2 regions of the Bacillus sp. DX3.1 genome follow, and region 2 is predicted to be linked to the other one. Evidence: a T-box and tRNA genes for the amino acid it is inferred to sense, from the RefSeq annotation. Region 2 holds a T-box; the other holds one or more tRNA genes.
What was found. The T-box of region 2 lies ahead of asnS (asparagine--tRNA ligase). A T-box ahead of a tRNA ligase gene usually reads a tRNA of that ligase, here a tRNA-Asn.

Region 1 (16,229 bases), 290 kb from region 2:
TGTCTTGCGGAAGTAGTTCAGTGGTAGAATACAACCTTGCCAAGGTTGGGGTCGCGGGTTCGAATCCCGTCTTCCGCTCCAATTTTCAATATGACATGCCGGGGTGGCGGAACAGGCAGACGCACAGGACTTAAAATCCTGCGGTGGGTGACCACCGTGCGGGTTCGACCCCCGCCCTCGGCACCATATGCGCCCGTAGCTCAATTGGATAGAGCGTTTGACTACGGATCAAAAGGTTAGGGGTTCGAGTCCTCTCGGGCGCGCTTTTATTAACGGGAAGTGGCTCAGCTTGGTAGAGCACCTGGTTTGGGACCAGGGGGTCGCAGGTTCGAATCCTGTCTTCCCGATAGTTTTAACATGGGGCCTTAGCTCAGCTGGGAGAGCGCCTGCCTTGCACGCAGGAGGTCAGCGGTTCGATCCCGCTAGGCTCCACTTATTTAACTTTATTATGGCGGTGTAGCTCAGCTGGCTAGAGCGTACGGTTCATACCCGTGAGGTCGGGGGTTCGATCCCCTCCGCCGCTACCATAAAGGACCTTTAGCTCAGCTGGTTAGAGCAGACGGCTCATAACCGTCCGGTCGTAGGTTCGAGTCCTACAAGGTCCACCATTTAAAGTAAATATCTCGGAGGTATACCCAAGTTCGGCTGAAGGGATCGGTCTTGAAAACCGACAGGCGGCGAGAGTCGCGCGGGGGTTCGAATCCCTCTACCTCCTCCATTTTTAAAAAAAGAATATTATATCGTCGCGGGGTGGAGCAGTCTGGTAGCTCGTCGGGCTCATAACCCGAAGGTCGCAGGTTCAAATCCTGTCCCCGCAACCAATGGTCCCGTGGTGTAGTGGTTAACATGCCTGCCTGTCACGCAGGAGATCGCCGGTTCGACCCCGGTCGGGACCGCCATTTATTTTTGGCTCGGTAGCTCAGTCGGTAGAGCAGAGGACTGAAAATCCTCGTGTCGGCGGTTCGATTCCGTCCCGAGCCACCATCATATTTCATTTGGTGATTGCTTATTTAGTTTAAATGAGCCATTAGCTCAGTTGGTAGAGCATCTGACTTTTAATCAGAGGGTCGAAGGTTCGAATCCTTCATGGCTCACCATTTTTATGCGGGTGTAGTTTAGTGGTAAAACAAGAGCCTTCCAAGCTCTGGTCGAGAGTTCGATTCTCTTCACCCGCTTTTGTTTTGGGCCTATAGCTCAGCTGGTTAGAGCGCACGCCTGATAAGCGTGAGGTCGATGGTTCGAGTCCATTTAGGCCCACCATTATTCCGCAGTAGCTCAGCGGTAGAGCTATCGGCTGTTAACCGATCGGTCGTAGGTTCGATTCCTACCTGCGGAGCCATATAGAGAAGTACCCAAGTGGCTCAAGGGGCTCCCCTGCTAAGGGAGTAGATCGCTTACGCGGTGCGAGGGTTCGAATCCCTTCTTCTCTGCCATATATTTTGGCCCGTTGGTCAAGCGGTTAAGACACCGCCCTTTCACGGCGGTAACACGGGTTCGAATCCCGTACGGGTCATACGAAAAGAGATAGCATAATCTGCTATCTCTTTTTTATTTATAATATTATGTTATGAATGGACATATCTTTCAAGCTAGGGCAGACTTTCAACAGTCTGCTTATTTATTTGGATTGGTGTGGGCATATCAAAAAAGGAAAGAACTCCTTTTATAGCCGGATATAATGTTATATTCCATCCAAAGAATGAAAAAATGTTAGCAAAGCGCATTGGGATGTTAATTATATTATTTGGGCTAGAGACAATTTCATTTCCTGTTGTTTCACTTTTATTTAAAGTAGATGGATTTTATTTTGCTATTTTAGCTGGAATCGACATTTTGGTTGTGTTGATTCTTATACTAATGGATCAAATGGAAGTATAAAATGTTGTATTGGATTCGTCTTTACAATTTGCATCATTAATGATTGTTTGTAAAATAGATTCCCATATGTGAGGATCATCGGGTAAAAAATGTCCTGCATCTTTTATATAGTGGGTTGTTACATAGGGAATATCTGCTGCTACTTTTTTTATTTCTTCTATGGAGGCTAAAGTGTCAGCTGTACCATGCCAAATATGCATAGGGATAGAAATATCTTTAAAAGTAAATCCCCAAGATTTTGCTAAGAGTACAGGTTCTGTTACAGCTTCATCTACACTATTTCGCAGCGCTTCTTTCATATGAATCATAGCTACTTTAATATCTTCATCCGTTTTGATGAACTGTTGGTCCCATTCACATAAATGTGTGTTACCTTTTTTCATCGATTGCATATATTTTTCAGGATTCTTTTCCATTTGCTTTTTTTGTGAACGATAAGCCCATTTTAATATCCAAGGTAATCGTTTGGAGATAAAGAAAGCGATTCGATTTTCACGGCACATGCTAACAGGAGGCTTCTCATTTTCAAATGGAGCTACACTAGAAACCATGTTTACGCATTGCAAGCGTTCGGGAATTTTGTAAGCACAAGCTGCTGCATAAGCTCCACCGCCTGATACACCTATAATAGAAAAAGTTGGGAGCTGCAGTTGATTTGCTAACTCATTAACATCATCAGGCCAATCTAAAACTGTTCTATTACGTTTTGGATCAGAGAGTCCGTATCCAGGTCTATCTATAGAAATAAGCCGTATGCCTAATCGCTTTGCAATCATATCATCTTCCAATGCCCAAATTCTTGAACCAGGTGTACCATGGAACAGCATTACTGGTAATCCATTTGTTTGTCCATACTCTATATATGCTAAAGTGCGTCCGTCTTGTAATGTTATAATATGATTCTTCATTTTATTCACTCCTTATCCCGCTAATTAAACCGACCGTTCAGTCTAATTATATAATAGGGTTGATCTATTTGTAAATACTGGGATTTATCCCGCATTAACGGGCAGTAATATCCCCACCTCAAAATTCAGCAAAAAACAAAGAAGTTAGGTGGAGGATAAACTGCCCGTAAAAGCCCGATTGGTGAGGACTAATAATCAGTGGGGGATGAAAAACCCCCCACTGATTAAAGTTTCACTTTATTATTGGTCAGAAAAAGAAGATTTTTTCCACTTACTTTTAAGGAACAAATTGTGAGAGCGCACTGAAATAAGCTTTTTCACAATCTAAAGAAAAGGCTTCCATTGAGATTGATTCCACACCTGATACGATAACTTTCTCCTATCTGTGAAAAAGTTCACAAATAGGTCATAATTTGTGAATGTATTCACAATGATTCATGCTACAATATGAATGTAAGGAAGTTAAACAACATTAAATTAGTATTTTAATTAATTACTTAAATGACAATAATAAAGAAGTGAACCATAGAGAGGAGAATTTATCATGAAAAAAGGTATCAATCGTGTAGTATTAGTAGGAACAGGTGCTGTAGGTTGTAGTTATGCATATTCTATGATTAACCAAGGTGTAGCTGAGGAATTCGTTCTTGTTGACGTAAATGAAGCAAAAGCAGAAGGAGAAGCAATGGATTTAAGCCATGCAGTTCCATTTGCTCCAGCACCAACAAAAATTTGGAATGGTAGCTATGCAGATTGTAAAGATGCAGATCTTGTTGTTATCACTGCTGGATTACCACAAAAGCCAGGTGAAACTCGCTTAGATTTAGTTGAAAAGAATACAAAAATCTTTAAACAAATCGTTCGTGGCATTATGGATAGTGGATTTGATGGTATCTTCTTAATTGCAACTAACCCAGTTGATATTTTAACTTATGTAACTTGGAAAGAATCTGGATTACCAAAAGAGCGCGTAATTGGTTCTGGTACAACTTTAGACTCTGCTCGTTTCCGCTATATGCTAGGTGACTACTTAAATGTAGATCCACGCAACGTTCACGCATACGTTATCGGTGAACATGGTGATACTGAGCTTCCGGTTTGGAGCCACACTACAGTAGGTGTACAAAAACTAGAAACAATTTTAGCGAACAATGAACAGTATAATCAAAATGATTTAGATAAAATCTTTGTAAATGTACGCGATGCTGCTTACCATATCATTGAGCGTAAAGGTGCAACTTACTACGGAATCGGTATGTCACTTCTACGTGTAACTAAAGCGATCTTAAACAACGAGAATAGCGTGTTAACTGTATCTGCATACCTAGAAGGTCAATACGGCGAAGCTGATGCCTATGTAGGTGTACCGGCTGTAATTAACCGCGAAGGTGTTCGTGAAATTGTTGAGCTTGAGTTAAATGAAGAAGAAAAAGCGAAATTTGCTCATTCTGTAAAAGTATTAAAAGAAACTATGGCACCAGTACTATAAGATAAATTGTTCAGAAGTGGGGGCTGCTTCTCCCTTCTGAATTTTTTATATAAATTCCTTTTCCGGTTTCCCTGTATATCCCCAAGTATACACTTTTGCTGGAAAGGATCGATTATAGCAAAACGCACTCTATGTTAGGATAGAGTGCGTTTTTGTATATCTCTTATTTTTTTTGCGTTAAGCCTAATTTCTTCAAGATATCTAATGATCCCTTCCTAACACTCTAATGAGCTGTTTGAAGAAGGATTTCCTGTTTCATAACCCTTTTGCACATTAGATACCCAATGAGTCTTATATGCTCTCCACAGGCGTTATTTATACTGTTTGGATACAACCTTGCCCCACACTTTCAGTTATATAAGTCCATTTTGATTTTTCGACATATAGCCGCGGCTATGAATAACAAAAGGTGACCTGCACTCGTTTTCTCTCTTTGTTTTCACTATGTCTGGACAGGAAAAGGATCTGACCGCTTCTATGCATGGTCGGATGCTCTCTCCCACCTAAAAAGAAGGGTTTTATGTCGGTTTTTTAATTTGTATTTATATAGTTGGCTATCGCAAGTAATTGTTCTAATTTTTTTTCTAAGATATGTATACTTGCGTTATAGCTGCCCTCTTATTTTCTCCCTTTTCTTTCATTACAGTGTTTCAGAAGACTTAACGCAATTGAGAATGTACGTTCGTGTTTGGTTTTGTCAAAATTATACCTTATATTACAAAAAAGAAAAAAACTTTGTGCTGTACATTACATATGTTTGAGGGAGCGGACTTCTGTTGTTAATTTCTAAATTTCACAGAATGAAATAAGAGAGCTAGGAGGATGGTTGTTCCTAAAACCCCGATTGTTGATGTTTTTCCATTGTTTTGGTAATAACTTTATTAAAAAATTATACTCAAATAAAACGCTTTCAATGAATATTCGTCAAAATTCGATGTTTTTTATCAAATATGTCAATATTTTCTTAGATTTTAATGAAAAAGCGTATCTTTATTTAAAATTTCACAAGGATATTTCAGTTTATTATCGAATAGTGAATAGTATTAAAAATTCTGTCATCTTAGTGAGGTGAACATATTGGATGTAACAAATTGTATGGAAGAAGGATTGTATGAATTTCATAAAGAAGGATGTCATGAGAGTTATAACATGTTTGGAGGTCATCTTGTAACAGAGCATGAAATACAAGGGGTACGTTTTACAGTATGGGCTCCTCATGCGAAAGTCGTAAGTGTTGTCGGAGATTTCAATGAATGGGACAACGAAAAAAATAGGATGGTAAAAATGACAGAGCAAGGTATTTGGTCATTATTCATACCGGAACTGGAGGCATACGAAATATATAAGTATGCAATCAAAACTTCTGGTGATGAAATAATTTTAAAAGCAGATCCATATGCAACATATGCAGAAGTACGACCGAATACGGCATCTGTTATTTTTGATATAAGAGGATATGAATGGAATGATAAAAATTGGTCTCGAAAAAAGAAGCGAAAGCCGATTTATCAAGAAGCAATGGCAATTTATGAATTGCATTTTGGTTCATGGAAAAAGAAAGAAGATGGCTCGCTTTATTCGTATCGAGAAATGGCAGAGGAGCTTATTCCTTATGTAGTGGAGCATCAATTTACTCATATTGAAATCATGCCGCTTATTGAGCATCCGTACGATCGTTCTTGGGGATATCAAGGTACTGGATATTATGCGATGACGAGTCGATTTGGTACGCCGCATGATTTTATGTATTTTGTCGATGAATGTCATAAATATGGAATCGGTGTCATTTTAGATTGGGTACCAGGACATTTTTGTAAGGATGCTCATGGGCTGTATTTATTTGATGGAGAACCAACGTATGAATATAGGGACTCTGATGTACAAGAAAATCATGTTTGGGGAACGGTAAATTTTGATTTAGGAAAACAGGAAGTTCGAAACTTTTTAATTTCGAATGCACTGTTTTGGATGAAATATTATCATATTGACGGTTTTCGTGTTGATGCAGTTGCAAATATGTTGTATTGGGAAAAGGATGGAAAGCAGCAAAGTAATGAACATGCGGTCGCCTTTTTACGCCAATTAAATGAGGTGGTATTTGCTGAGGATTCGACATTTCTGATGACCGCTGAAGATTCAACAGCTTGGCCACTTGTGACTGCGCCAACGTATGAGGGCGGACTTGGTTTTAATTATAAGTGGAATATGGGCTGGATGAATGATGTACTGAAATATATGGAATGTGCACCAGAATATCGTAAATATATTCATGAGAAAATGACATTTTCTTTGCTATATGCTTATTCAGAAAACTTTATTTTACCCTTATCCCACGATGAAGTTGTTCACGGAAAAAAATCGTTATTAAATAAAATGCCGGGAGATTATTGGTCGAAGTTTGCTCAACTTCGTTTATTGTACGGATATTTCTTTACACATCCAGGGAAGAAATTGCTCTTTATGGGTGGAGAATTTGGACAATTTGATGAGTGGAAAGATCTCGAAGATTTAGATTGGAACTTACATGATTTTGAAATGCATGATCGTATGCATGATTACTTTAAAGAGCTCATAGCATTGTATAAGCGCTCAAAGCCACTTTGGCAATTAGATCATTCACAAGAAGGATTTGAGTGGATTGATGCAGATAACCGAGAACAAAGTATCTTTTCATTTATTCGCAAAGGGGAGAAAGAGGAAGAGATCCTTGTTGTTGTATGTAATTTCACAAATGCTGTGTATGAAAACTACAAAGTAGGTGTACCAGCATTTCAATATTATAACGAGATTTTAAATAGTGATGATCCGGTATACGGTGGTTCAGGACAGGTAAATAAAAAACGGTTAAAGACGATTATAGAGCCGTATCATAATCAGTCTGCTCATGTAGAAATAACAATTCCACCATTTGGCGTTTCAATTTTACGGCCAGTGAAAGCGAGAAAGGGGAGCAAAAAACAAGATGGTTCAAAAGCAGACTTGCGTAGCGATGTTATTGGCAGGGGGAAAAGGTAGTCGTTTAAGTGCGTTAACAAAGAATTTAGCTAAGCCAGCTGTTCCATTTGGCGGTAAATATCGAATTATCGATTTCACATTAAGTAATTGTGCAAATTCTGGAATTGAAACGGTCGGGATATTGACGCAGTACCAACCGCTAGAGCTTCATAATTATATTGGTATTGGGAGCGCATGGGATTTAGATCGTGTTAATGGAGGGGTAACTGTACTTCCACCGTATGCGGAATCTTCTGGCGTGAAATGGTATACAGGGACTGCTAGTGCGATTTATCAAAACTTGAATTATTTATGTCAGTATAATCCAGAATATGTTCTGATTTTATCAGGCGATCACATTTATACGATGGATTATAGCAAAATGCTGGATTATCATATTGAAAAAGAGGCAGACGTTTCTATTTCTGTTATTGAAGTACCTTGGGAAGAAGCAAGTCGTTTTGGAATTATGAATACAAATGAAGAAATGGAAGTTGTTGAGTTTGAAGAAAAACCACAATATCCAAGAAGTAACCTTGCATCGATGGGGATATATATTTTTAATTGGTCTGTTTTGAAAGAGTATTTAGAGATGGATGCAAGAAATCCAGACTCGAGTAATGATTTTGGAAAGGATGTAATTCCACTTTTATTAGATGAAAAGAAGAAATTAATGGCGTATCCATTTAGTGGCTATTGGAAAGATGTTGGTACGGTGAAAAGTTTATGGGAAGCAAATATGGATTTGCTTCGTGAGGAATCATCTTTGAATTTATATGACCGTGGCTGGCGTGTGTATTCTGTGAATCCCAACCAACCACCGCAATATATTTCTGAGAAGGCAAAGGTAGAGGAATCACTAATTAATGAAGGCTGTGTAATTGAAGGGGATGTAGCGCATTCTGTTCTATTCCAAGGGGTAACAGTTGGAGAAGGAAGTATCATTAAGGATTCAGTTATTATGCCAGATGCTAAGATTGGTAAACATGTAGTCATTGAAAGAGCGATTGTTGGACCTGAAATGATTATTGAAGATGGAACGATTATTCGACCAGAAAAAAATATGGATGAAGTTGTACTTATAGCAGATGGGAATTAATTAAGGAGGATGGGATGAATGGGAGAATCAATGTTAGGAATTATTAATGCAACTGGAAGTTTTCCTTCCTTACAGAAAGTAACAGGCCACCGTTCACTGGCAGCATTACCATTTGGGGGACGTTATCGTCTTATCGATTTTATGCTTTCTAATATGGTAAATTCCCATATTCATAGTGTAGCGATTTTTACTAGTCATAAAAATCGTTCCTTAATGGATCATCTCGGATCAGGAAAACAATGGGATTTAGATCGAAAACGCGACGGCTTATTTTTATTTCCTCCTAATTGCCAATGTGATCAAGATGAATTCGGTTCCTTTGCTCATTTCCGTAGACATATTGATTATTTTCTACGAAGTAAACAAGAGTATGTTGTTATTACAAATAGCCATCTTGTAACAGCATTAAATTTTCAAGCTGTACTAGAAAGACATATACATACAAGGGCAGATATTACGGAAGTATGCCATGAAGGAGTATCACTGCAGACATATGTATTAAAGAAGGATTTATTGCTAGATTTATTTGAAACGTATAAAGAGCAGAAACATTATAGCTTATTTGATGTTGTTAAGGAAAAACGCGGAGAATCCTTGTATATTGGGGCGTATGAACATACGGGTTATGTAGCGGTCATCGACTCAATTGAAAGCTACTATAAACATAGTTTAGAAATTTTACAGCCTTCCATTTGGAAACAGTTATTTACGAAAGAAGCTCCGATTTTTACAAAGGTTAAAGATGAACCGCCAACGCGCTATATGAAAGGTGCTCAGGTACAAAATACAATGATTGCAAACGGTAGTGTAATTGAAGGACAAGTGGATCATAGCATTGTGTTCCGTTCTGTAAAGATTGGAAAAGGATCTAGTATTCGCAATAGTATTATTATGCAAAAGAGTCAAATTGGGGATAATTGTATACTAGATGGCGTTATTATTGATAAGGATGTAAAAATTGGAGATGGCGTGATCTTAACGGGAACGGCTCATAATCCGTATGTTGTAGAGAAAGGTAGTGTACAAAGTCATAACATAACTAGTTATTCATGAAAGCTCTGTACAAAATAGCAGTAGGCAAGATTTTCACAAGTTGTGATAACCATCAGCGGGGGAATGAAGCTCCCACTGATGGAAGTTTCACTTGCGAAAAATAGTAGCACAATTTTTAAAATTCGAAGGGAGGAAGCTGTAAGAAAAGCAATGAGGGTATATTTGTTTTTCATGCAGTGGAACAACACGTGAATATTTTATTTGCAGTATCAGAATGCGTACCGTTTATTAAATCGGGAGGCTTAGCAGATGTGGCGGGTGCACTTCCAAAAGAACTGAAAAAATTAGGGGTGAATGTCCGCATTATACTTCCAAATTACAGTCTAATTACCGATCACTTGCGAGAAACATGTACGCTCCATAAAGTAATCAATGTTCAGCTTGGTTGGCGAAATCAATATTGTGGGATTTTAAAAGGAGAACAGGATGGGATTACTTATTATTTAGTTGACAATGAATATTATTTTAACAGGGATTCGCTCTATGGGCATTACGATGATGGGGAGCGTTTTTCTTTCTTTTCCAAGGCGGTATTAGAGTCTATTCCACATTTAGATTTCGATGTGGATATTCTTCATTCTCATGATTGGCATACAGCGATGGCTAATTTTTTATTGCGCGAACAATATGGAGATCAGCCATTATATAAACATATTAAAACGGTTTTTACCATTCATAATTTACAGTTTCAAGGTGTATTTCCGCCTGTGGTTATGCACGATTTATTGAATCTTGGTGATGAATATTTTCGTAGTGAACAGCTCGAATTTTATGGGAATGTCAACTTTATGAAAGGGGGCATTATTGCTTCGGATTGCATTACAGCTGTTAGCCCCACTTATAAAGAAGAAATTCAATATCCATTCTTTGGGGAAAAGCTAGATGGTTTATTGCGCAAATATAATGATAAGCTCATCGGAATTATAAATGGTATTGATACGGTTGTTTACAATCCGCAAACGGATCCATTCATTACCGCTTCATATGATGCCAAAACATTATTTAAAAAACGAGAAAATAAATATGCTTTACAGCGTTATTTTGGTTTACCTGAAAAGGCAGACACACCAATTGTTGCAATGGTAACGCGCTTAACAAAGCAAAAAGGTTTGGATTTAGTCCGCGGTGTGTTCCATGAAATGATGCAAGAAAATGTACAATGTATCATTTTAGGATCAGGAGATGCCGAATATGAACAGTTTTTTGAAAGAATGGCATGTGAATATCCGGAAAAAGTGAAAGTGTATATTGGCTTTAATGAAGAGCTGGCACATCAAGTATATGCGGGTAGCGATTTATTTTTAATGCCATCATTATTTGAGCCATGCGGCTTAGGACAACTGATTGCACTGGCATATGGCGTTATTCCGATTGTAAGGGAAACAGGAGGATTGAATGATACTGTTCAGTCTTATGATGAGAAAACTGAATCTGGAAATGGCTTTAGCTTTACAAATTTTAATGCACATGACATGTTACATACGGTTCGTCGTGCACTAAAGTATTATCATAACAAACCAGTGTGGAACGGGCTTGTAAAACAGGCGATGACAGAAGATTACAGCTGGAAAAAGTCAGCACGTCAATATAGCGAGTTGTATAAAAGTTTGTTGGATCATTCCTAAGAGGTGAAAAAAATGTTTACTCATACAGAAAGCTTTAAAGCAGCTTTTTTAGAAAAACTAGAAACGATGTATGGAAAAAGTTTCAAAGATTCTACAAGTCGTGATCATTATAATACACTTGGGCATATGGTACGTGAGTATATGAATCAGCATTGGATTGCAACAAACGAAAGATATAGGGCAGGGAATCAAAAGCAAATGTATTACTTGTCGATTGAGTTTTTATTAGGTCGCTTACTTGGTAGTAATATGCTCAACTTAGGGATTCATGATGTATGTGAACAAGGGTTAGCAGAGCTGGGGATTTCCTTGCAAGAATTAGAAGAGAGTGAAGCGGATGCTGGGCTTGGAAACGGAGGACTTGGACGTTTAGCAGCCTGTTTTCTCGACTCTCTTGCATCTTTAAACCTCCCAGGACACGGATGTGGTATTCGTTATAAACATGGTTTGTTTGATCAAAAAATTGTAGATGGGTATCAAGTAGAATTACCAGAACAGTGGTTACAGCATGAAAATGTATGGGAAGTTAGAAGGCATGACCAAGCAGTCGAAGTAAGCTACTTTGGACAAGTAGAAGCAGTGCAAATCAATGGTCGCCTAGAGTTTCGACATACAAATGCGGAAGTGATTATGGCAGTTCCATATGACATTCCGGTTGTTGGGTATAAAACAGATACTGTAAATACACTTCGACTTTGGAATGCAGAGCCGGTTCCTTTTCCGCAAAATTGTAAAGATGTTTTGAAATATAAGCGTGAAACAGAAGTTGTGTCGGAATTTTTATATCCGGATGACACGCATGATGAAGGGAAAATATTACGGTTAAAACAGCAATATTTTCTTGTATCATCAAGTTTGCAAAATATTGTTCGTTTGCACCGGGAGCGAAACGGTACACTTCGAAATTTGCATGAAAAAATTGCAATCCATATTAATGATACCCATCCAGTACTTGCAATTCCGGAATTAATGCGCATTTTATTAGATGAGGAAAAGATGAGCTGGGAAGATGCATGGTATATCACAACGCATACGATTTCTTATACGAATCATACGACATTATCAGAAGCGCTAGAAAAGTGGCCAATTCATATTTTTCAGCCGTTATTGCCGCGAATTTATATGATTATTGAAGAGATCAATGAACGCTTCTGTCATGAATTATGGGAACGGTATCCGTATGATTGGACACGAATTGAAGATATGGCGATTATTGCACATAATCTTGTGAAAATGGCTCATTTAGCAATTGTCGGGAGCTATAGTGTAAATGGAGTGGCTAAAATTCATACGGAAATTTTAAAACAGCGTGAAATGCGATTGTTTTATGAGTTTTATCCAGACAAATTTAATAACAAAACAAATGGCATTACGCATCGACGCTGGTTGTTAAAAGCCAATCCGCAGCTTTCTAATCTGATTTCAGGAGCAATCGGAACAGAATGGATGAAGTCCCCAGAACAATTGCAAGCACTGCAAAGCTATCAGTATGATACTGCTTTTCAAGATCAATTGCATGCTGTAAAGCAGCAACGTAAAATCATATTGATGGAGCGGATTGCAGATAAAACGGGGATTCTCGTTGATCCACATTCTATTTTTGATGTGCAAGTAAAACGATTACACGCTTATAAAAGACAATTATTAAATGTGCTCCATATTTTATATTTGTACAATCGTTTAAAAGAGGATTCGAGTTTTTCATTTTATCCACGCACATTTATTTTTGGAGCAAAAGCATCACCAGGTTATTATTATGCAAAAAAAATTATTAAATTAATAAATGAACTTGCTCGAAAAGTGAATGAGGACCCGTATGTTAGTCAATATATGAAAGTTATTTTTCTAGAAAACTATCGTGTTTCCGTAGCTGAAGATATATTTCCAGCAGCAGATGTGAGTGAACAAATTTCGACGGCAAGTAAAGAAGCATCTGGAACAGGGAATATGAAGTTTATGATGAATGGTGCCATTACGTTAGGGACGCTAGATGGGGCCAATATTGAAATAAGGGAAAAAGTGGGCGAGGATGCTAGCTTTATTTTTGGTTTAACAGCTGAAGAAGTGTTGCATTACTATCAGAATGGTGGATACCGTGCGAATGAGTATTATCATCATAACTCGCATATTAAAAAGGTGGTAGATCAGTTAACAAACGGATTTTTCACAAACGCTGGAGCAGAGTTTGAGGCGATTTATGATTCGCTTGTCATTCAAAATGATGAATACTTTGTTCTTCGTGATTTTGGACCATATGCAGATTGTCAGGAATCGGTGGGAAGAACCTATGAAAATCGTAGAAGATGGCTGGAAATGTCCATTGTAAATATTGCACAATCGGGTTATTTTGCGAGTGACCGTACAATTTCACAGTATAGTAAGGGAATTTGGGGAATTGGTGATACGGTTAAGCTTTTATGAAATGAATATATTATATAAATACAAATTAAAAAAACGACATAAAACCCTTCTTTTTAGATGGAAGAGAGCATCCGTTCATGCATAGAAGCGGTCAGATCCTTTTCCTGCCCCATGCCAAGAGAAAACAAAGAGAGAAAACGAGTACACGTCACCTTTTGTTATTCATAGCCACGGCCTATATGTCGGAAAATCAAAATGGATATATATAGTAATATAGAAGCGTAGATGAGTCCCTTACGAAGATTTGAAGGGACTTTTATTTATGAGATTGGAAAATATAAAATAATTATGAAATGTGGTGATAGTATGGATAATGCCTATGATTTTCCATGCTTAGAAACAAAGCGTCTCTCGGTAAAGTAAAAACAGCTTGGAAATTTCCAAGCTGTTTTTACTTATTATGATTTTTTATTAGTTTGCTGCTGAAATATAAGGATTCACTGAATATAACATACCAGTCCCACCATATTCCGCAGTAGCGAAGTATGAAAATGTGAAGAAACCCGTAATACTAATAAGTAAAAGAAGAAAAAATGTAAAAATAGTTTTTAACATGTTTGGTCCCCTCATCCTAAAATATATAAATACAAATTAAAAAACCGACATAAAACCCTTCTTTTTAGGTGGGAAAGAGCATCCGGCCATGCATAGAAGCGGTCAGACCCTTTTCCTGCTCCATGCCAAGTGAAAACAAAGAGAGAAAACGAGTGCAGGTCACCTTTTGTTATCCATAGCCGCGGCTATATGTCGAAAAATCAAAATGGATTTATATAGATACTCCTATTATTATAATATATTATTTTCATTTCCCCTAATGATTTCCAATTAAAAGAGAGAAGTCAGACATGCTTTATATGTTGTCATAGAATGGTTTTTTATAATAGACTTCATATTTTTAGCAAATGTCATACTATGGTGAACATGAGAATATTCCCATTCTTGATCGTTAAACTGTACTTTGCGAGGAGGAAGAAGTGGGACGACATCAAATAAATTAACGAGGCGAAAGCTACTGGCAATTTGTATTTTATAATAATTTCGAAAGGCAATATCCCCAACCTTTGGGGAGGCAAAGGTATAGAGGCTGCATCGTGAGAAAGAAGTATTTACGCGTGCATCTAATATGTGAAGTGCAGCAAGGGCTCCTCCTAAACTATGCCCTGTAACAAGAAGTGTTTTATGTGATGACAAAGATACGAGCATATCCATAATGGAATCACGACAGGATTCATAAATAGAGAGGAAGCCATTGTGAACGCTCCCGCTATTGGAGGCGTAAGGATAAGGTTTTTGATTAACAAGAGAATCAATAACCCAATCCGGATCAGATTGGGTTCCGCGAAAGGCGATAATGACGGTGTCTTCAGATTCTAGTATGAAGCCGAACCATTCTGTTGTCTGAATGGCTTTTGCTTGAAAGCCTTGTACATATTGAAACCCGTCAGGTATTTGAAAAATCCCGTTTTGCTTATATTGTTCATATGTTAATTCACAGCATGTGGCTAACAATATGGCAGTATCTTTATCAAAAGATAAAGGAGCACGCATTAAGGAAGCCCTCCTTAAGAAGAAAGTATAGTTCAATATATGAGTTAAAGGAGGGAATCATTCTTTGAGTAGCTTTAAAACAAAGCGAGATGAAAAAAGTGAATATTTTTGTGAATTCACACTTGAACCTTCAGTTACGTGAGGTAGTATGATTTGGGTAACCATATCGGTAAAAAGAATGTAGGGGGAAATAACAGATGAGTAATAATGAAAGTTATTCAATTGGAGAGTTTTCGAAAAGAACAGGCACATCAATACGGACACTACATTATTACGATGAAATTGGATTACTCACACCTGAAAAACATCCTAGTTCCGGACATCGAATATATAAAAGTCAAGACATATTAACGTTGCAAAAGATAGTAAGTCTTAAATTTTTAGGATATAGTCTAGATGAAATTTGTGTAATGGTGAATATGTCTAGCTTTAACGTAAACTTAAAAGAAACATTACAGAATCAAAAGAATGCTTTTGAGGAAAAAAAGAAACATATCGAAGCTTCTCTGAAAGCAATTAATCGAACGATTATTTTGTTAGAGGAAGAAGGGAAAGTGGATAGTGACATTTTAATGAGTTTAATCAGTAATATACAAAAAGAAAGTGAACAACGTTTATGGCTTGAAGAATACATGTCTAAGGAAGTCGTTGATCAATTGTATAATAAGTCTGAAGAAGATATGGTGGAATTTGATAAAGAATTTATCCATTTGTCTAAAGAGGTAAAGAGATTATTTGGAAAGCCAGTTCATGATTCAGAGGTACAAAAGCTTGTCGATAAACATATGAAGGCAACTCTTACATATGTGGGTGAAAAAGCGTTATATTCTTTTGGGGAATTAGAGCATATGGAAGAGCAGTATGAGAATATGATCCCGTCTCCGTATACAAAGGAAGAAGAGGAATGGTTAAATCAGGCAATGGAGCATTATATGATTCAGAATGGTATGTACAGTCCATGTGATGAAGAAAAGGATAAATGATTCTTTAAAATGAAAAAGCAAACCGCTCTCCTTATGAGATGTAGCGATTTGCTTTTTTTGTATTGAACGATTTTACTCTTTACCATCTAGAAGACGGCCAAGTCCACCTAAAACGCTACCTTCACCACTACTTTGAGCTCCTAGACTCGTAATACGCTGTGCTAAGCGGCTTAATGTTAAGGATTGAATCCAAACCGTTCCGGGCCCTTCTAATGTTGCAAAGAATAAGCC
Region 2 (16,229 bases):
AGTCTTTAGATCATTCCTATGATGTGATACGAATGAACGCAAAGAAAAAGAAAAGAAATGTTATGTGGAGAAAGTTTGCTGCAGCGGCTTGTTGTCTTGTTGTAGCTGGGAGTGTTTTTACAAATGAACATGTGCGAGCTAATATAAACAAATTATTCAATTTTAATGATGAAGGAATCGAGCGAGCGGTAGATGAAGAGTTTCCACAAAAAAGCAATAGTAGGGCTGCTGACAAAGGGATTACAGTGGCACTTGACCGTTATTTTGCAGATGAGAATAAACTAGGATTTAGCTTTCAATTGGCATTTGAGGATACAAGCATATTAAAGAAACCAGTGAGAGAGGTGACTTTTGATTATCGATTAAAAAATGGAGATGGCGAATACATTCTGGAGTCGATTCCGGATACAAAACCTTTGAAAGGCAATAAACTGTACATATCCGAAGGACAAGATGATAATCCATATATAGATATGAAAACGGGAAAAGTTTTATACGAAGCAATATGGGAGTCGAATCAAGGTTCTATTCCTAAATTAAAAGATGCTGTTTTAGAAATAGAGAGCGTGAACGTTTTTTATGAGAATGATGAACTGAAAACAATTGATGGAATATGGAATTTGCCGATTAGCGATAAAACGAAAAAAGGAACAACGTCAACGGTTGAATATATATCAGCAGAAACAACGCCTAACATACAAATTGTATCTGCAAGGGCAAATCCAACCTCGCTCAATATAACATTTTCAGTGGATGAAGTAGTAGAAGATGAAAATACTTTTATGGATATGAAAATTGTAGATGAGAAAGGAAAAGAATATAGATCAAAAGGGTATAGTATGGAGGCAGATAATCATAAAACGACTGTCTATGTTAATTTTTCAACTACTTCTTATAACAAATCGAATACATTAAAGCTCCAAATGAAGAAGTTTGGAGAAGTAGAATTAGTTAGGAAATAAAACGTAACTATATAAATACAAATTAAAAAACCGGCATAAAACCCTTCTTTTTAGGCGAGAGAGCATCCGGCCATGCATAGAAGCGGTCAAATCCTTTTCCTGCCCCACACCAAGTGAAAACAAAGAGAGAAAACGAGTGCAGGTCACCTTTTGTTATCCATAGCCGCGGCTATATGTCGAAAAATCAAAATGGATTTATATAGAATAGTAACACAATTAAAAACCTTTCATTTTTTCATAGGTGAAAGGTTTTTAATTATATTAGAAAGAATAGAGTAGAGAGAAAGGTTGTGTCATAAGAAATAATGAACAAAATAATTGAAAGGTTAAAGCCGTATTTAAAAGTAAATGAACAAACGGAATTATATACAGTCGTTTTAGAAGATGATGAGAATGTATTTCAGATTGTTGAGAAACATACAGATCAGCCGCTAGCATGTTATGGATTGAATGAAGATGGGGAAATGGATTATTTTCAATCGTATATAGAGCTAGAGAAAGTACAAGATAATCAATTAACCTATGCTGAAATGTATGAAAAAGTGCAATCTTTTATAAATATGTTTACTCCTCATCTCGTACATTCCATGCCTTTTGCATATATAATTCAATTCGATATGATGTACCACGTTGTTTATGAAAAGAAAGATGAGAAACTTGGATTATTTTTACCGAATTCTGGTGTGACGATTGATATTACAAAAGATGGCCGTCTGTATCAATTGTTTTCTGAAGTAGATGAATATCAAATTTATTATCCGGAAAATTCAATTTCAAAAGAAGAAGCAAAAGAGAAGTATGCAGAAAAACTAGAGTTTGAATTAATGATTTCAAGGGCGGATAAAGAAACATTTGCAAATGGTGACGATGCTTATCATCTCGTATATGCACCGAAAGATTATGTGTTTCATATTGGGCCAAGTGGAGAGATTCATACAATAGAAGGTTATGGCGGGTTCCTCCCGCAATATGAAAAGATAGAAAACCGAATAGTACCAAAAAGTGTAATACGCGAGTGTATTGGATTACATGACAAGTATGTAAATTTTCATACAAGCACAAATGATAATGAAGTTATAGAATTATGGGCGAGAAAAGAACATGTTCAACATAGCGTCCGAGGAGAAGGGGAATTATCATCGTATGCTATTCAAGTTTGCTTAGATAAAGACACTGGTCAATATATGAGTGTAGTCAATAATGAACGGAAAGAGAAAAATAGAGAAGCATTAACGGAAGCAGAAGCAAAAGAGAGAGCGTTACAATTGTTATTTGCTCTTTATCCAGATGCAAGTGATCGATTTATAATAGAGAAAGGTCATCCATCCCATCATTGTATGCGGGAAGAAGATGATGAATATGAATCTGAGTACATTTTCCAATTTCAACGTATTCATAATGAGATTAAAGTGGACGTAAATAGTATGAAGATTGGAGTTGGTAAGTACTCTGGAAAAGTAACTCATTTTAAGGCATGTAGCTTCGATGAAAATGAACTCACTCTTATTTCTGTGAAACCAAATATTTCAAAAGAAGAAGCAAAAGAAATTTTAACGAGTGCTTTAGATATGGAATTCTCCTGGTGGAAAGAGGTTGAAGGGGATAATGTAAGTTATCGTGCGTTTTACAATCCTGCTTTCCCTAAGACGAATGGACATGTGAAGATGATTGAAGCGCAAACAGGTGAGACGTTTCACATTGACACTGGAATTATCATGGGAGAAAGATGAAATCTCTTTTATATGTGTGACAACTTGCATCTTTCGCGGGAATGTAGTACATTAATTTTAGTTTAACAAAATGAAAAACGATGATAAGGAAAAGTAGTATATACTATAATCCATAGCGAGTCAGGGACGGTGAGAGCCTGATGAGGCGGTATATGTGAAGAACACCTTGGAGTTGCTAACCGAAATTGAATCTTGTATTCAAGAGTAGACTTAGACGGGAAGCCGGCCTGTTACAAACCGGGAAGTATGTAGATACATACGAGTTAAAGTTGGTCTTTATGACAAATTGGGTGGTACCGCGAAGTTTAACCTTTCGTCCCTTTATGGATGAAAGGTTTTTTTGTATTTAAATATAGGAAAAGGAGCAATTCAATATGGAAAACACATTAGTAAAAAGTCTGTATAGAGATACAGAAAAATATGTTGATCAAAAAGTAAAAGTATCGGGTTGGATCCGTAATCTACGTGATTCAAAAGCATTTGGTTTCATTGAATTAAACGATGGTAGCTTCTTCAAGAGCGTTCAAATCGTTTTCGATACAGAATTAGAAAACTTTAAAGAAATTGCGAAGCTTCCACTAAGCTCTTCAGTTGCAGTTGAGGGACTTCTTATCGCAACACCAGGTGCAAAACAACCTTTTGAAATTAAAGCAGACAAAATTGAAATTGAGGGATTATCAGATTCTGATTACCCACTACAAAAGAAACGCCATACGTTTGAATACTTACGTACAATTGCTCATTTACGTCCAAGAACAAATGCATTCTCTGCAACATTTAGAGTGCGTTCTATCGCAGCGTTCGCGATTCACCAGTTCTTCCAAGAGCGCGGATTTGTACACGTTCATACACCAATTATCACTGGTAGTGATACAGAAGGTGCGGGCGAAATGTTCCGCGTAACAACGCAAGACATGAATAACGTGCCAAAAGGTGAAGATGGACAAGTTGATGAATCAAAAGACTTCTTCGGTAAAGAAACAAACTTAACAGTAAGTGGACAATTGCCAGCTGAAGCTTATGCATTAGCGTTCCGCGATGTATACACATTCGGACCTACATTCCGTGCAGAAAACTCAAACACAACTCGTCACGCAGCTGAGTTCTGGATGGTTGAGCCTGAGATTGCATTTGCAGAATTAGGCGATGTAATGGATTTAACAGAAGATATGCTGAAATATGCAATGAAATATGTATTAGAGCATGCACCAGAAGAAATGGAATTCTTCAACAGCTTTGTTGATAAAACAGTTCTTGAGCGTATGAACAACGTAATCAACGCTGACTTTGGTCGCATCACATATACAGAAGCAATTAAAGTGCTTAAAGAATCAGGTGCAGACTTCAAATACCCAGTAGAATGGGGTATTGACTTACAAACAGAGCACGAAAGATATTTATCAGAGGAAATCTTTAAACGTCCTGTATTCGTAACAGACTATCCAAAAGATATTAAAGCATTCTACATGCGTATGAACGAAGACGGTAAAACAGTAGCTGCTACTGACCTTCTAGTTCCTGGAATCGGCGAATTAATCGGCGGAAGCCAACGTGAAGAAAGAATGGATGTTTTAGTAGACAGAATTAAAGAATTAGGCATGAATGAAGAAGACTACTGGTGGTACTTAGAACTTAGAAAATACGGCGGTACAAAACACGCTGGATTTGGACTTGGTTTCGAACGTTTCCTAATGTACATCACTGGTATGGCAAACATCCGTGACGTAATTCCATTCCCAAGAACTCCAGGTTCTGCGGAGTTTTAAGATGATAAAAAAGCGAGAGCAATTGCTCTCGCTTTTTTTATTAGAAGAGGATGGAACTAAATCCGAAATCTTATAAAATATTTTGAGATAGGATAAAAAATATTGTTCATAGTTCTCTTTCCATTTCATATATAGTAAAACGAATGAATCATTTATGGAAATCGGGAGAGGGGTTTTGCGGTGGTGGAGGGAATTACCAGTTATTTAGAGTGGACGGTGCGTGACAAGTATGTAGTAATCACTGGTGCGACAAGTGGTATTGGATTAGCGGCAGCTAAGGTACTCGCAGAACGCGGTGCTAAGCTAGGAATCATTGCACGTAACGAAGCAAAAGCAAATGATATTGTGACTCAAATTAAAGATTCAACGGATGGGAATGCAGTGGTAGACGTATTTCTAGCTGATATGGCTTCCCAGCAGTCTATACGCCAAGTAGCTACTGATATTTTAGAAAAGTGCCCTAGAATAGATATATTAGTTAATAATGCGGGTGCTTTATTTCAAACACGGCAGATTACGGAGGACGGTTTGGAGATGACCTGGGCGGTTAATCATTTAGGTCCATTCCTACTTACTAATTTGCTGCTTGACCGTTTAAAGGAAAGTGCCCCTGCTCGCGTCATCACTACCGCATCTCATGGTCACAAAATGGCTAAAAAGGGAATTGATTTCAGTGATTTAGATGCAGAACAAATTTATCGTGGTGTTAAGAAGTTAATGGGTGGTCCTACGATGCGTTATGGACAGACAAAACTGGCTAACATTTTATTCACTTCTGAGTTGGCGCGGCGGCTAGAGGGAACAGGTGTCGCAGCCTTTTGCTTCGACCCGGGACTGGTGGCCACGAATTTCAACCAGGACAATGGTTTTGTAGCCCGCTTAACTATGGCGGCAATGAAACCTTTCTCTCGTACTCCTGAAGAGGGCGCTGAAACTTTAGTGTGGCTGGCAGGAACAACCGATGTTACCGATCGTAGTGGCTGTTACTATGCCGATAGGCAAGTGAAAACACCATCTGAGGTTGCATTGGATATGGATGCCGCAAAGCGTCTATGGGACATTAGTGAAGAACAGACTCGTTCCTCAGGAAAGCAAATTTAGTGTTAATAGAAATGAAAGTGGAAGAGTGATTTTCTATTGCTTGAGTAAGTAATGTATATTCTGATTGTTAGGCTGTATACTTTACCACCTCTAAGCAAAAAGTAATGATGGGGGTGAACAAAATGGGCAAAAAAGTCAAAAAAGATCCTTCTAGAGCAAGCCTTGGTTCTCCGCAAGTTGAAGGTCAAGGAACTACAACACACGAAACGGGTTCCTTTAAAGTATCTTCATCAAATAAGAGACAAAAGCGTAGTTAACCGTATAAAAAGAGTAGTCGAAATGACTACTCTTTTTATACGGTTTTACTTTTCTTATCTTCAATTTCTTTCACAACCTTATCTACGTCTTTGTCTAAGCGGTCGAAATAGAAAAACCATAGTAAGCTAATGAACACATAATAGATCGCCATAATGCAAAGGTTATCTGTTATGTTTTCCATGAGAGATTTGGAAGTGAAAAGTGCTCCCAAAATAACAGAGACAATAAAGTAGGTAAGAGGACCAATTAAATGGACGAGTATATATAGTGATTTTTTGATTTTGGTGTGAGTCATTTGGCGCGCCTCCTTTTATTTCAGATGAGATATGCTAGCTTCAGTACATAACTGATATACATTAAAGATACTATAAATGGAATTTATTGGGGTTATGTTAAGTGATAAGTTTTTTAGTTTATATAAAAAATGATAGAACGAAAACAAGACGAAAAGAATACAATTCTTTTCGCCTTGTTTAGTTCATTCAGATCCTGTCGATACTAAAAACTAGTTATTTCTTCAATAATCGAAACGCCTTTTCTGTATTGGCAAAGTGAAGTTTCACGAATTCAGGAAGTCTTTCTTTTCCGAGTTTTTGAATCAATTTCGCCGCTGCAATATCAACTTGCTTGCCAGCACCTTTAGGGAGCGGCATACCAGCTTTTTTGCTCAGCTCATCAAACTGTTTTACGAATGAATAACGAGCTAAAATAGATGCTGCCGCAACCGCTAAATGTACACTTTCGCCTTTCGTTGCAAAATATACGTCTTCACGCTGTACATTTTTTTGCTTTGCTAAATATTTATAGTATGTATCGGGCTGTGTGAATTGATCGATTAAAATACCTTCTGGTTTTGTCGGTGCTATTTTTGCTAGTAAGTTTGTAATGGCTTTATTGTGCAGTAATGCTTTTAACTTTCCTTGATTGTTTCCTTTTTCGAACATTTCATTATATTTTTCATTGTGTAGTACAAGGGAACTATAGGGAACGACAGAAAGTAGTTGTTTTGCAATTTCAGCAATTTGCGCATCATTTAAGTTTTTGGAGTCTTTTACACCAAGTTCTTTTAACAAGGGAATTTGCTTTGCATCGACATATACAGCAACAACTGTCATTGGTCCGAAGTAATCACCTGTACCAACCTCATCTGATCCAAGGATGGACATTGTCCCAATGGAAGTAGGGGGCGCATAACGATGTGCATTTACCGTTTTTTTGACAAGGGATTTAGGTGTTTCTGAAACGCTTTGCCAGCGTGCAGATTCTTCCTGAGCACGGCCACCTTGAAACATCACTTTTCCGGATTTGTAGGCAGTAATTGTACAAGATGGAACTTTCGCCATAAATACACCGCCTTGTGGAACCTTTGGGCTAATTGCTTGCTTGTATTGTTGTTTCATGTTCTCGATTGTTGCAGAATTTGTTTGTATTACGATAGAATTTGACAAAATGGTCGCTCCCTTTTATTTATTGATATTTTTATCATATCGAATTGTTCTTTCTGTTTCCATATTATGATGGTTCATGGTATGATAATCTTTAGGATTCTGTACGTGATTGGAGGCCAGTGAGTTGTCACAACAAAAAGGAAATCGAAGTCGAATTAATGTAGAAATTTATGGCCAACAATATTCTGTTGTTGGTGATGAGAGTACAAGTCATATCCGCATGGTCGCAGCGATTGTGGATGATAAAATGCGCGAACTCAATGCCAAGAATCCTTCTCTTGACACAAGTAGACTAGCGGTGTTGACGGCGGTAAACGTCGTACACGATTACATAAAATTAAAAGATGAATATGAGAAATTGAAAGAAAGTATGAAACAAAAAGGAATGGAATAACATGATTGATATCATTATCATTTTACTGCTTGTTATGGGATTTTTCCTCGGCCTAAGAAGAGGATTTGTATTACAACTTGTAAAGTTAACAAGCTTTATTATCGCATACCTTGTTGCATACTGGTATTGCAAAGATTTAGCGCCAGCACTTGAAAAAATCATTCCGTATCCATTTGATAAAGGTGTATCCGTTCCAGAATGGATTGATGCGAATAATATAGAAGCGGTCTTTTATCAAGCGATTGCGTTTATCTTGTTATTTATTATTACAAAAATAGCGCTCGCATTGCTTGGGAATTTACTGAATATGTTTACGGAAATTCCAGTTTTAAAACAAGTCAATGCAGTTGGTGGAGCTCTTCTTGGCTTTTTAGAAGTGTATATTATTTTGTTTGTCTTAATTGTAGTTGGGAATATACTTCCAATTGAACAAGTGCAAACACCACTACAAAAATCATCGATTAGTAAAATAATAGTAGACGATACACCGATTCTTTCTGAAAAGGTGAAGGAACTATGGCAGACAGGTAGCAGAGTATGACTTCTCTTTTTCAGAAAGAGGAGTTTTTTTCTATGAAAGAAAGGCGGGAGAAACATGAAAGTAAACAAAAAACAAGTCATTCAATTACTGGAGACAATCGGCCTTTTTATGGAGTTAAAAGGCGAGAATCCATTTAAAATAGCGGCGTTTCGTAAGGCGGCAGCAGCATTAGAAAGCGATGATCGCAGCCTTTCTGAAATTGAAGAATTTACGAAAATTCCAGGCATCGGAAAAGGAACTGCAGCCGTTATTGCAGAATATATCGAAGCGGGAACATCGGAAGTGTTGCAAGAGCTTGAAAAAGAAGTGCCAAGCACTCTTTTGCCATTATTAAAATTACCAGGTCTTGGCGGCAAAAAAGTAGCAAAGTTATATAAAGAGCTTGGTGTTGTAGATATGGAAACATTACAAAAAGCTTGCGAAGAAAATAAAGTACAAGCACTTGCTGGATTTGGTAAGAAGACGGAAGAAAAAATAGTAGAAGCAATCGCTCAAGTTGGTTCTCGTCCGGAACGTTTACCGATTGCAATGGTGCTCCCTATTGCCGGGGAAATAGAGAAGAAATTGTCGAATGTACAGGAAATTATTCGTTTTTCTCGTGCCGGCAGTTTACGACGCGTTCGCGAAACAGTGAAAGATTTAGATTTTATTATTGCAACGACAGAGCCTGCGAAGGTACGTGAGTATTTACTACAGTTCGACAATATGATTGAAGTAATCGCAAGCGGTGATACAAAGGTATCGATTCGCCTTCAATATGAATATGATATTTCAATCGATTTCCGTCTTGTGAAGCCTGAAGAGTTTATTACAACACTTCATCATTTTACAGGTTCTAAAGATCATAACGTAACAATGCGTCAAATTGCGAAAGATAAAGGTGAAAAGATTAGTGAGTATGGTGTGGAAAACTTAGAAACAGGTGAAGTAAAAACATTTGAAACAGAAGAGGCATTTTTCGCTCACTTTGGCTTGCCATTTATTCCGCCAGAAGTGCGTGAAGACGGAAAAGAGATCGAACTCATTAAAGAATATCCAAATTTAATTCAGTTCTCTGATGTGCAAGGTGATTTACATATGCATACGACATGGAGTGATGGTGCATTTTCGATTGAGGAAATGGTACAAGCATGCCGTGCGCGTGGATATAAATTTATGGCGATTACCGATCATTCTCAATACCTAAAAGTAGCGAATGGATTAACGAAAGAGCGCCTTCGTGAACAAGGAAAAGAAATTGAACGCATTAATGAAAAATACCCAGATATCACAATTCTACGTGGAATTGAAATGGATATTTTACCAGACGCAACGCTTGACTTTGATGATGAGATGCTAGCGGAGCTTGATTATGTCATCGGTGCGATTCATTCTAGTTTCTCACAAAATCGTGAAACAATTATGAAACGCCTTAAAGCAGCGATTGAAAACAATCATGTCACAATGATTGCTCATCCGACAGGTCGTTTACTTGGCCGCCGTGAGGGGTACGATGTAGATACAGATTTACTAATTGAACTCGCGAAAGAGACGGATACAGTACTTGAGTTAAATGCGAATCCAAACCGTTTAGATTTAAGTGCGAAGCTACTTAAGCAAGCACAAGATGCCGGCGTGAAAATTGCCATTAATACGGATGCTCATACACTTGAAATGTTAGAAGACATGGAAATTGGTGTAGCGGCTGCACGTAAAGGATGGATTCAAAAAGATACAGTAATTAACACATGGGACATTGAACGTTTATTAGATTTTATTAAACGGAATAAGTAACACAGGGGGGACAGGCAGCTTATGTTAGAACGAACGTTGCGTGTATTAGAATATGACAAAGTAAAAGAACAATTACTTGAGCATGTTGCATCTTCACTTGGTCGTGATAAAGTGAAGCAACTTGTACCGAGTACAAATTACGAAGAAATCGTTGAAATGCAAGATACGACGGATGAAGCAGCAAAGGTCATCCGTTTAAAAGGACATGTGCCGCTTGGCGGGATTTTTGATATTCGTCCCAATGTAAAGCGTGCGAAAATTGGTAGTATGCTAAGTCCACATGAACTGCTTGATATAGCAACTACGATGTATGGTAGTCGTCAAATGAAGCGATTCATTGAAGATATGGTGGAAAATGGCGTCGAGCTTCCGATTTTAGAAACGTATGTAGCGGGCATTGTTTCTTTATATGATTTAGAAAAGAAAATTACAAATTGCATCGGTGATGGCGGTGAAGTGGTCGATAGTGCAAGTGATAAACTGCGCGGGATACGCCAACAGATTCGCAGTGCTGAAAGCCGCATTCGTGAGAAACTTGAAAATATGACGCGCTCTTCAAATGCACAGAAGATGTTATCAGATGCGATTGTGACAATTCGTAACGATCGCTACGTTATTCCTGTAAAACAAGAATATCGCGGTGTATACGGTGGTATCGTTCATGATCAATCTGCTTCTGGACAAACGTTATTTATTGAACCACAAGTGATTGTGGAACTGAATAATGCACTACAGGAAGCACGTGTGAAAGAAAAACAAGAAGTTGAACGCATTTTAATGATGCTAACGGAAGAAGTGGCAGTAGAAGCAGATATCGTATTAGAAAATGTAGATATCATTGCGAATCTTGATTTTATTTTTGCGAAAGCACTCTATGCGAAACGATTAAAAGCAACAAAACCAATCGTCAATAATGATCGTTATATGAATTTACGAAAAGCGCGTCATCCACTTATTGATCCAAAAGTAATTGTGCCAAATGACATCGCGCTTGGAAAAGACTTTACAACAATCGTTATTACAGGGCCGAATACAGGTGGTAAAACGGTTACGTTAAAAACAGTCGGAATCTGTGTATTAATGGCACAGTCTGGTCTTCACATTCCAGTGCTCGATGAATCAGAAATTTGTGTGTTTAAAAATATTTTTGCTGATATCGGTGATGAACAATCGATTGAACAAAATTTAAGTACGTTCTCATCTCACATGGTAAACATTGTAGATATTTTAGAACGAGCTGATTTTGAAAGCTTAATTTTATTTGACGAATTAGGTGCCGGAACAGACCCACAAGAAGGGGCAGCTCTTGCAATTTCTATTCTAGATGAAGTATATAACCGCGGGGCACGTGTTGTGGCAACGACGCATTACCCAGAATTAAAAGCATATGGTTACAATCGTGAACAAGTGATTAACGCCAGCGTTGAGTTTGATGTGAATACGCTGAGCCCAACATACAAATTGCTACTTGGTGTGCCGGGGCGTAGTAATGCTTTTGAAATTTCTAAACGTCTTGGTTTATCAGAACGCGTCATTAATCAGGCCCGTAGCCATGTGAGTACAGAATCGAATAAAGTAGAAAATATGATTGTGAAGCTTGAAGAAAGTCAGAAAAATGCAGAGCGCGAACGAAATGAAGCAGAAGACCTTCGGAAGCAATCTGAAAAACTTCATCGAGAGCTGCAGCGTCAAATTATTGAATTTAACGAAGAGCGTGATGAAAGATTACTAAAAGCACAAAAAGAAGGCGAAGAAAAAGTAGAAGCTGCGAAAAAAGAAGCAGAAGAAATCATTCACAACCTTCGCCAGCTCCGTAAGGCACAGCTTATCAATGTGAAAGATCATGAGCTGATTGAAGCGAAGAGCCGCCTAGAAGGGGCAGCGCCAGAGCTTGTAAAAAAACAAAAAGAAAAAGTGAAAAATACAGCGCCAAAACAACAATTACAACCAGGCGATGAAGTGAAAGTAGTAACGTTTGGTCAAAAAGGACAGCTGCTTAAAAAGGTAAGTGATAATGAGTGGAATGTTCAAATTGGAATTCTGAAGATGAAAGTAAAAGAATCCAATATGGAATACATTAATACGCCAAATCCTGTTGAGAAAAAAGCAGTTACAACAGTAAAAGGACGAGACTATCACGTTTCGTTAGAACTTGACCTTCGTGGTGAACGCTTTGAAAATGCGATGGCACGTGTAGAAAAGTATTTGGACGATGCACAGCTTGCGAGTTATCCACGTGTATCAATTATTCACGGAAAAGGAACGGGAGCACTGCGCCAAGGTGTACAAGATTACTTGAAAAAACATCGAGGCGTGAAAAACTTCCGCTACGGTGAGATGGGCGAAGGAGGCCTCGGCGTAACAGTTGTCGAATTAAAATAGCAGAAACCGACAAAGGGGTAAACGTATATGTTTATGGACAAACTTGCAAAAGTATTGTTAGCTTGTTGCGGAGCATTTTTCGTAATTGGGGTTATTTATTTAGTGGTTTTTGCGAAGTAAAGGAGCGTCAATTCTCGGCAATGTGAATACCGCTGAGAATTGACGCTTTTTCTTTTTGGATAATCTATATTTTAAAGTTGATATACGAAAGGAATACTTGATGAGAATAAACCAATTTATAAGTGAAGCGAGGTCGTGCTCGAGGAGAGAAACAGACAGGCTTATTAAAGCAGGGCGAGTTTCTATTAACGGAGAAGTTTGTACACACGGTGATATTGTAGCCCATGACGATATTGTACGTATTGATGGAAACGTTGTTGAAAGAATAACTAAAGAAAAAATCTATATTGCCTTTCACAAACCAGTTGGTATTACTTGTACCGCAGCGGGACATATTGAAGACAACATCATTGATTACATCAATCATCCAGAGAGAATCTTTCCTGTTGGTCGTTTAGATAAAGCGTCAGAGGGATTGATTTTGTTAACGGATGATGGAGCGATTGCTAATCAAATTCTACACGGAGATCATGAGCATGAAAAAGAGTATATTGTGACAGTGGATAAGCCATTTACAGATTGGTTTATTGAAGAAATGTCACAAGGCGTGAAAATTAGGGATGGCATGACGAAGCCGTGTAAAGTGACAAGAGTAGATGGAGCGACATTCCGAATTGTTTTAACGCAAGGAATGAATAGACAAATTCGCCGTATGAGCAGAGCGTTTGGATATACAGTAACTAGGCTAAAACGTGTGCGAATTATGAATATTAAGCTTGATGGATTAGAGGCCGGAAAGTGGCGGAATGTAACGGATCAAGAGTTGCAAGAACTGGTGCAGCAGCTATAAGGAGAAGGGTTTCCTGAAAAGGGAAGCTTTTTACGTCGATTTATAGTTAACAAAGTTATATATCAATATCGTGAAACATATTTGGAGAAAAGAACAGAAGATTAATAAAGAAGAACAACAATTATATAAATACAAATTAAAAAACCGACATAAAACCCTTCTTTTTAGGTGGGAGAGAGCATCCGTTCACGCATAGAAGCGGTCAGATCCTTTTCCTGCCCCATGCCAAGTGAAAACAAAGCGAGAAAACGAGCTCGTTGTGCTAGCAAAACAATAATATGGTATAGTGAAACGAGGCTGTTTTTTGAAGCCCGTTTTATTTTCAAATGCTTCCTAAAATAGAAAGGTTTTCATGCCTTTTTGAATAATTGAAAGCATCCAAACTGAAAGGAAGACATTACATGCGATCAGAAGTAATTGTAAAGATAAAAACAAAATTTATAAATGAGCTTAAAAGTGGTTATCCACTTATTTTAAAAGATGCAATTCATAATGTAAATGATGTGAGTGAAGAAGGTACGATCATCAAACTGCTTGATGAGAAAAACCAATTTCTTGGAAAAGGCTACTACGGAAAGCAAAACAAAGGATATGGCTGGATTTTAACGAGAAAAGAGCAGGAACAAATCGACCAAGCTTTCTTTGAGAGAAAAATCAAATCAGCATTACATAAACGAAAGAGCTTTTACAAGTCTAATGATACAACGGCATTCCGCGTCGTAAATGGTGAAGGGGATGGACTTGGCGGTTTAATCATTGATTATTACGATGGGTTTTACGTAATAAGCTGGTATAGTGAGGGAATCTATTCCTTTAAAAATGAAATCATTGGAGCGCTTCAAAAAGTAGCAAATTTCAAAGGAATCTATCAGAAGAAGCGTTTTGATACAAAAGGAAAGTATATTGAAGAGGATGACTTTGTCACCGGAGAACGGGGCGAGTTTCCGATTATCGTAAAAGAGAATGGTGTAAACTTTGCCGTGTATTTAAATGATGGTGCAATGGTGGGCGTGTTCTTAGATCAGCGTAATGTTAGAAAACAAATTCGTGATAAGTATGCAAAAGGAAAAACAGTGTTAAACATGTTTTCTTATACAGGTGCTTTCTCTGTGTTCGCAGCACTTGGCGGAGCGACAAAAACAACAAGTGTTGACCTTGCAAATCGTAGCTTAAGTAAAACAATTGAGCAGTTTAGCGTAAATGGAATTGATTATGAAGCACAAGACATTATCGTAGAGGACGTATTCCACTACTTTAAATATGCAGTGAAGAAACAAATGAAGTTTGATATGGTTGTTTTAGACCCACCAAGCTTCGCGCGCTCTAAAAAATATACATTTAGTGCGGCAAAAGACTATAAAAACTTGTTAAAAGAGACAATTGTAATTACAGAAGACAATGGTATTATCGTTGCTTCCACAAATTGCAGTACGTTTGATATGAAAAAATTTAAAGGTTTTATTGATACAGCGTTTAAAGAAATGAATGGGAAATATAAAATTTTAGAAGAACATTCCTTACCAGAGGATTTCCGTACGATCGATCAATTTAAAGAAGGCGACTATTTAAAAGTTGTTTTCATTAAGAAAATTAAGGGATAACATCGTAAAAAAAAGGAGCTCATTTGAAGATGAGCTCCTTTTTTTATTGTACAATGTGCTGAACTCTACCAACTTGTCCATCCTGCAATCGTACTTTAATACCATGAGGATGAGAAGGCGATTTTGTTAAAATATCCTTTACAATGCCTCGCGTTAGTTTTCCAGTGCGCTGATCTTGCTTTAACACAATATCAACTTCAAGACCAGGTGATATGTTTGCTCGTTGTTGTCCGTTCACTTATACACCTGTACGTCTACGTTGATTGTTCGTTTTCTTTGTTTGCTGACTTTGTAATTTTTTTGTTGCTTGATTTTGACCTGCAGCATTTGAGCCATTTCCACTTCCTTGCTTTTTCTTCGCAAGTTGTTCACGCATTAAATCAGCTAAGCTTACTTTTTTATTTTCTGACATGGTAAAACTCCTTTATATTAGGTTAATTATAAACAATAGTAGCGAATTCCATCATAACATTGTTGTGAAAAGAAATGAAGTCGGATTGAATTTTCATATAATTCTTTTCACTCTTATCTACTTCGGTTACAATTGAATTGTTAATGTTTGTAAAAAAGGGGATAGAAACATGTCACATCATATTTTGCTTGTCGAAGATGACGCTTCAATTCAAGAAATGGTTGAAAAATATTTAACAAAAGAAGGCTTTAGCATAACAATCGCATCTGATGGAGAAGAAGGGATCATAAAATATCGAAAAGGTTCATTTGATTTAATCATTTTAGATATTATGATGCCGAAACTAGATGGTTTAGAAGTGGTAAAAATTATTCGTGAGAAAAGTGCAGTGCCGATTTTAATGATGTCTGCAAAGGATACGGATGTTGATAAAGCGGTAGGGTTAGGACTTGGAGCAGATGATTACATATGTAAACCATTTTCCATGATTGAGCTTTCAGCACGAGTAAAGGCAGGAATTCGCCGTTCTACAACATATTCAGCTCCAGAAAAAAAACAAGACGATATGATTACGATTGGTGATTTGAAAATGGATGTGGCTAATTTTATCGTTCAAAAAAAGGGAGAAACAATTAAGCTTACTTCAAAAGAATTTGAGATTTTAAAGCTATTTGTGAAGAATCAAAATCGGGTATTTACAAAAGCACAAATATACAGTTTCATTTGGAACGAAGAATACTATAGTGATGACAATGTCATTAATGTTCATATGCGAAGATTGCGGGAGAAAATTGAGGATGATCCATCAAGCCCGCAGTATATTAAAACGTTATGGGGCATTGGCTATAAGCTGGAAGTGATATAGCATGCTATTTTTTTTAACGGTTATTATTTTCATATTGGTAGGTATTATTTATTTTCAATATCGCGTACAGAAAAATAAAAGTGAAA

Region 1: it encodes a tRNA-Asn, which carries the amino acid that the T-box ahead of asnS (asparagine--tRNA ligase) is inferred to sense. The anticodon was not compared.

What each region holds. Positions count from the first base shown of each region.
Region 1 is NZ_CP128153.1:4,523,048-4,539,276, reverse strand. It holds tRNA gene QRE67_RS22860 (tRNA-Gly) at 7-81, shown strand; tRNA gene QRE67_RS22855 (tRNA-Leu) at 98-186, shown strand; tRNA gene QRE67_RS22850 (tRNA-Arg) at 190-263, shown strand; tRNA gene QRE67_RS22845 (tRNA-Pro) at 274-347, shown strand; tRNA gene QRE67_RS22840 (tRNA-Ala) at 360-432, shown strand; tRNA gene QRE67_RS22835 (tRNA-Met) at 451-527, shown strand; tRNA gene QRE67_RS22830 (tRNA-Ile) at 532-608, shown strand; tRNA gene QRE67_RS22825 (tRNA-Ser) at 626-718, shown strand; tRNA gene QRE67_RS22820 (tRNA-Met) at 745-821, shown strand; tRNA gene QRE67_RS22815 (tRNA-Asp) at 824-899, shown strand; tRNA gene QRE67_RS22810 (tRNA-Phe) at 909-984, shown strand; tRNA gene QRE67_RS22805 (tRNA-Lys) at 1,022-1,097, shown strand; tRNA gene QRE67_RS22800 (tRNA-Gly) at 1,105-1,175, shown strand; tRNA gene QRE67_RS22795 (tRNA-Ile) at 1,184-1,260, shown strand; tRNA gene QRE67_RS22790 (tRNA-Asn) at 1,265-1,339, shown strand; tRNA gene QRE67_RS22785 (tRNA-Ser) at 1,343-1,433, shown strand; tRNA gene QRE67_RS22780 (tRNA-Glu) at 1,442-1,513, shown strand; gene QRE67_RS22775 (hypothetical protein) at 1,708-1,878, shown strand; gene QRE67_RS22770 (alpha/beta fold hydrolase) at 1,863-2,786, opposite strand; gene QRE67_RS22765 (L-lactate dehydrogenase) at 3,331-4,275, shown strand; gene glgB (1,4-alpha-glucan branching protein GlgB) at 5,353-7,290, shown strand; gene QRE67_RS22755 (glucose-1-phosphate adenylyltransferase) at 7,238-8,368, shown strand; gene QRE67_RS22750 (GlgC family sugar phosphate nucleotidyltransferase) at 8,387-9,421, shown strand; gene glgA (glycogen synthase GlgA) at 9,610-11,046, shown strand; gene QRE67_RS22740 (glycogen/starch/alpha-glucan phosphorylase) at 11,059-13,467, shown strand; gene QRE67_RS22735 (hypothetical protein) at 13,879-14,022, opposite strand; gene QRE67_RS22730 (lipase family protein) at 14,293-15,015, opposite strand; gene QRE67_RS22725 (MerR family transcriptional regulator) at 15,213-15,998, shown strand; gene QRE67_RS22720 (TIGR00266 family protein) at 16,071-16,229, opposite strand, start outside.
Region 2 is NZ_CP128153.1:4,231,762-4,247,990, reverse strand. It holds gene QRE67_RS21300 (DUF4179 domain-containing protein) at 1-962, shown strand, start outside; gene QRE67_RS21295 (YcdB/YcdC domain-containing protein) at 1,268-2,692, shown strand; T-box leader at 2,764-3,016, shown strand; gene asnS (asparagine--tRNA ligase) at 3,067-4,458, shown strand; gene QRE67_RS21285 (SDR family oxidoreductase) at 4,642-5,559, shown strand; gene QRE67_RS21280 (YuzL family protein) at 5,682-5,816, shown strand; gene QRE67_RS21275 (hypothetical protein) at 5,852-6,112, opposite strand; gene rnhC (ribonuclease HIII) at 6,327-7,265, opposite strand; gene zapA (cell division protein ZapA) at 7,390-7,659, shown strand; gene QRE67_RS21260 (CvpA family protein) at 7,661-8,200, shown strand; gene polX (DNA polymerase/3'-5' exonuclease PolX) at 8,255-9,973, shown strand; gene QRE67_RS21250 (endonuclease MutS2) at 9,995-12,355, shown strand; gene QRE67_RS21245 (23S rRNA pseudouridine(2604) synthase RluF) at 12,576-13,265, shown strand; gene QRE67_RS21240 (class I SAM-dependent rRNA methyltransferase) at 13,667-14,866, shown strand; gene QRE67_RS21235 (YwbE family protein) at 14,910-15,104, opposite strand; gene QRE67_RS21230 (hypothetical protein) at 15,105-15,278, opposite strand; gene QRE67_RS21225 (response regulator transcription factor) at 15,448-16,143, shown strand; gene QRE67_RS21220 (HAMP domain-containing histidine kinase) at 16,145-16,229, shown strand, end outside.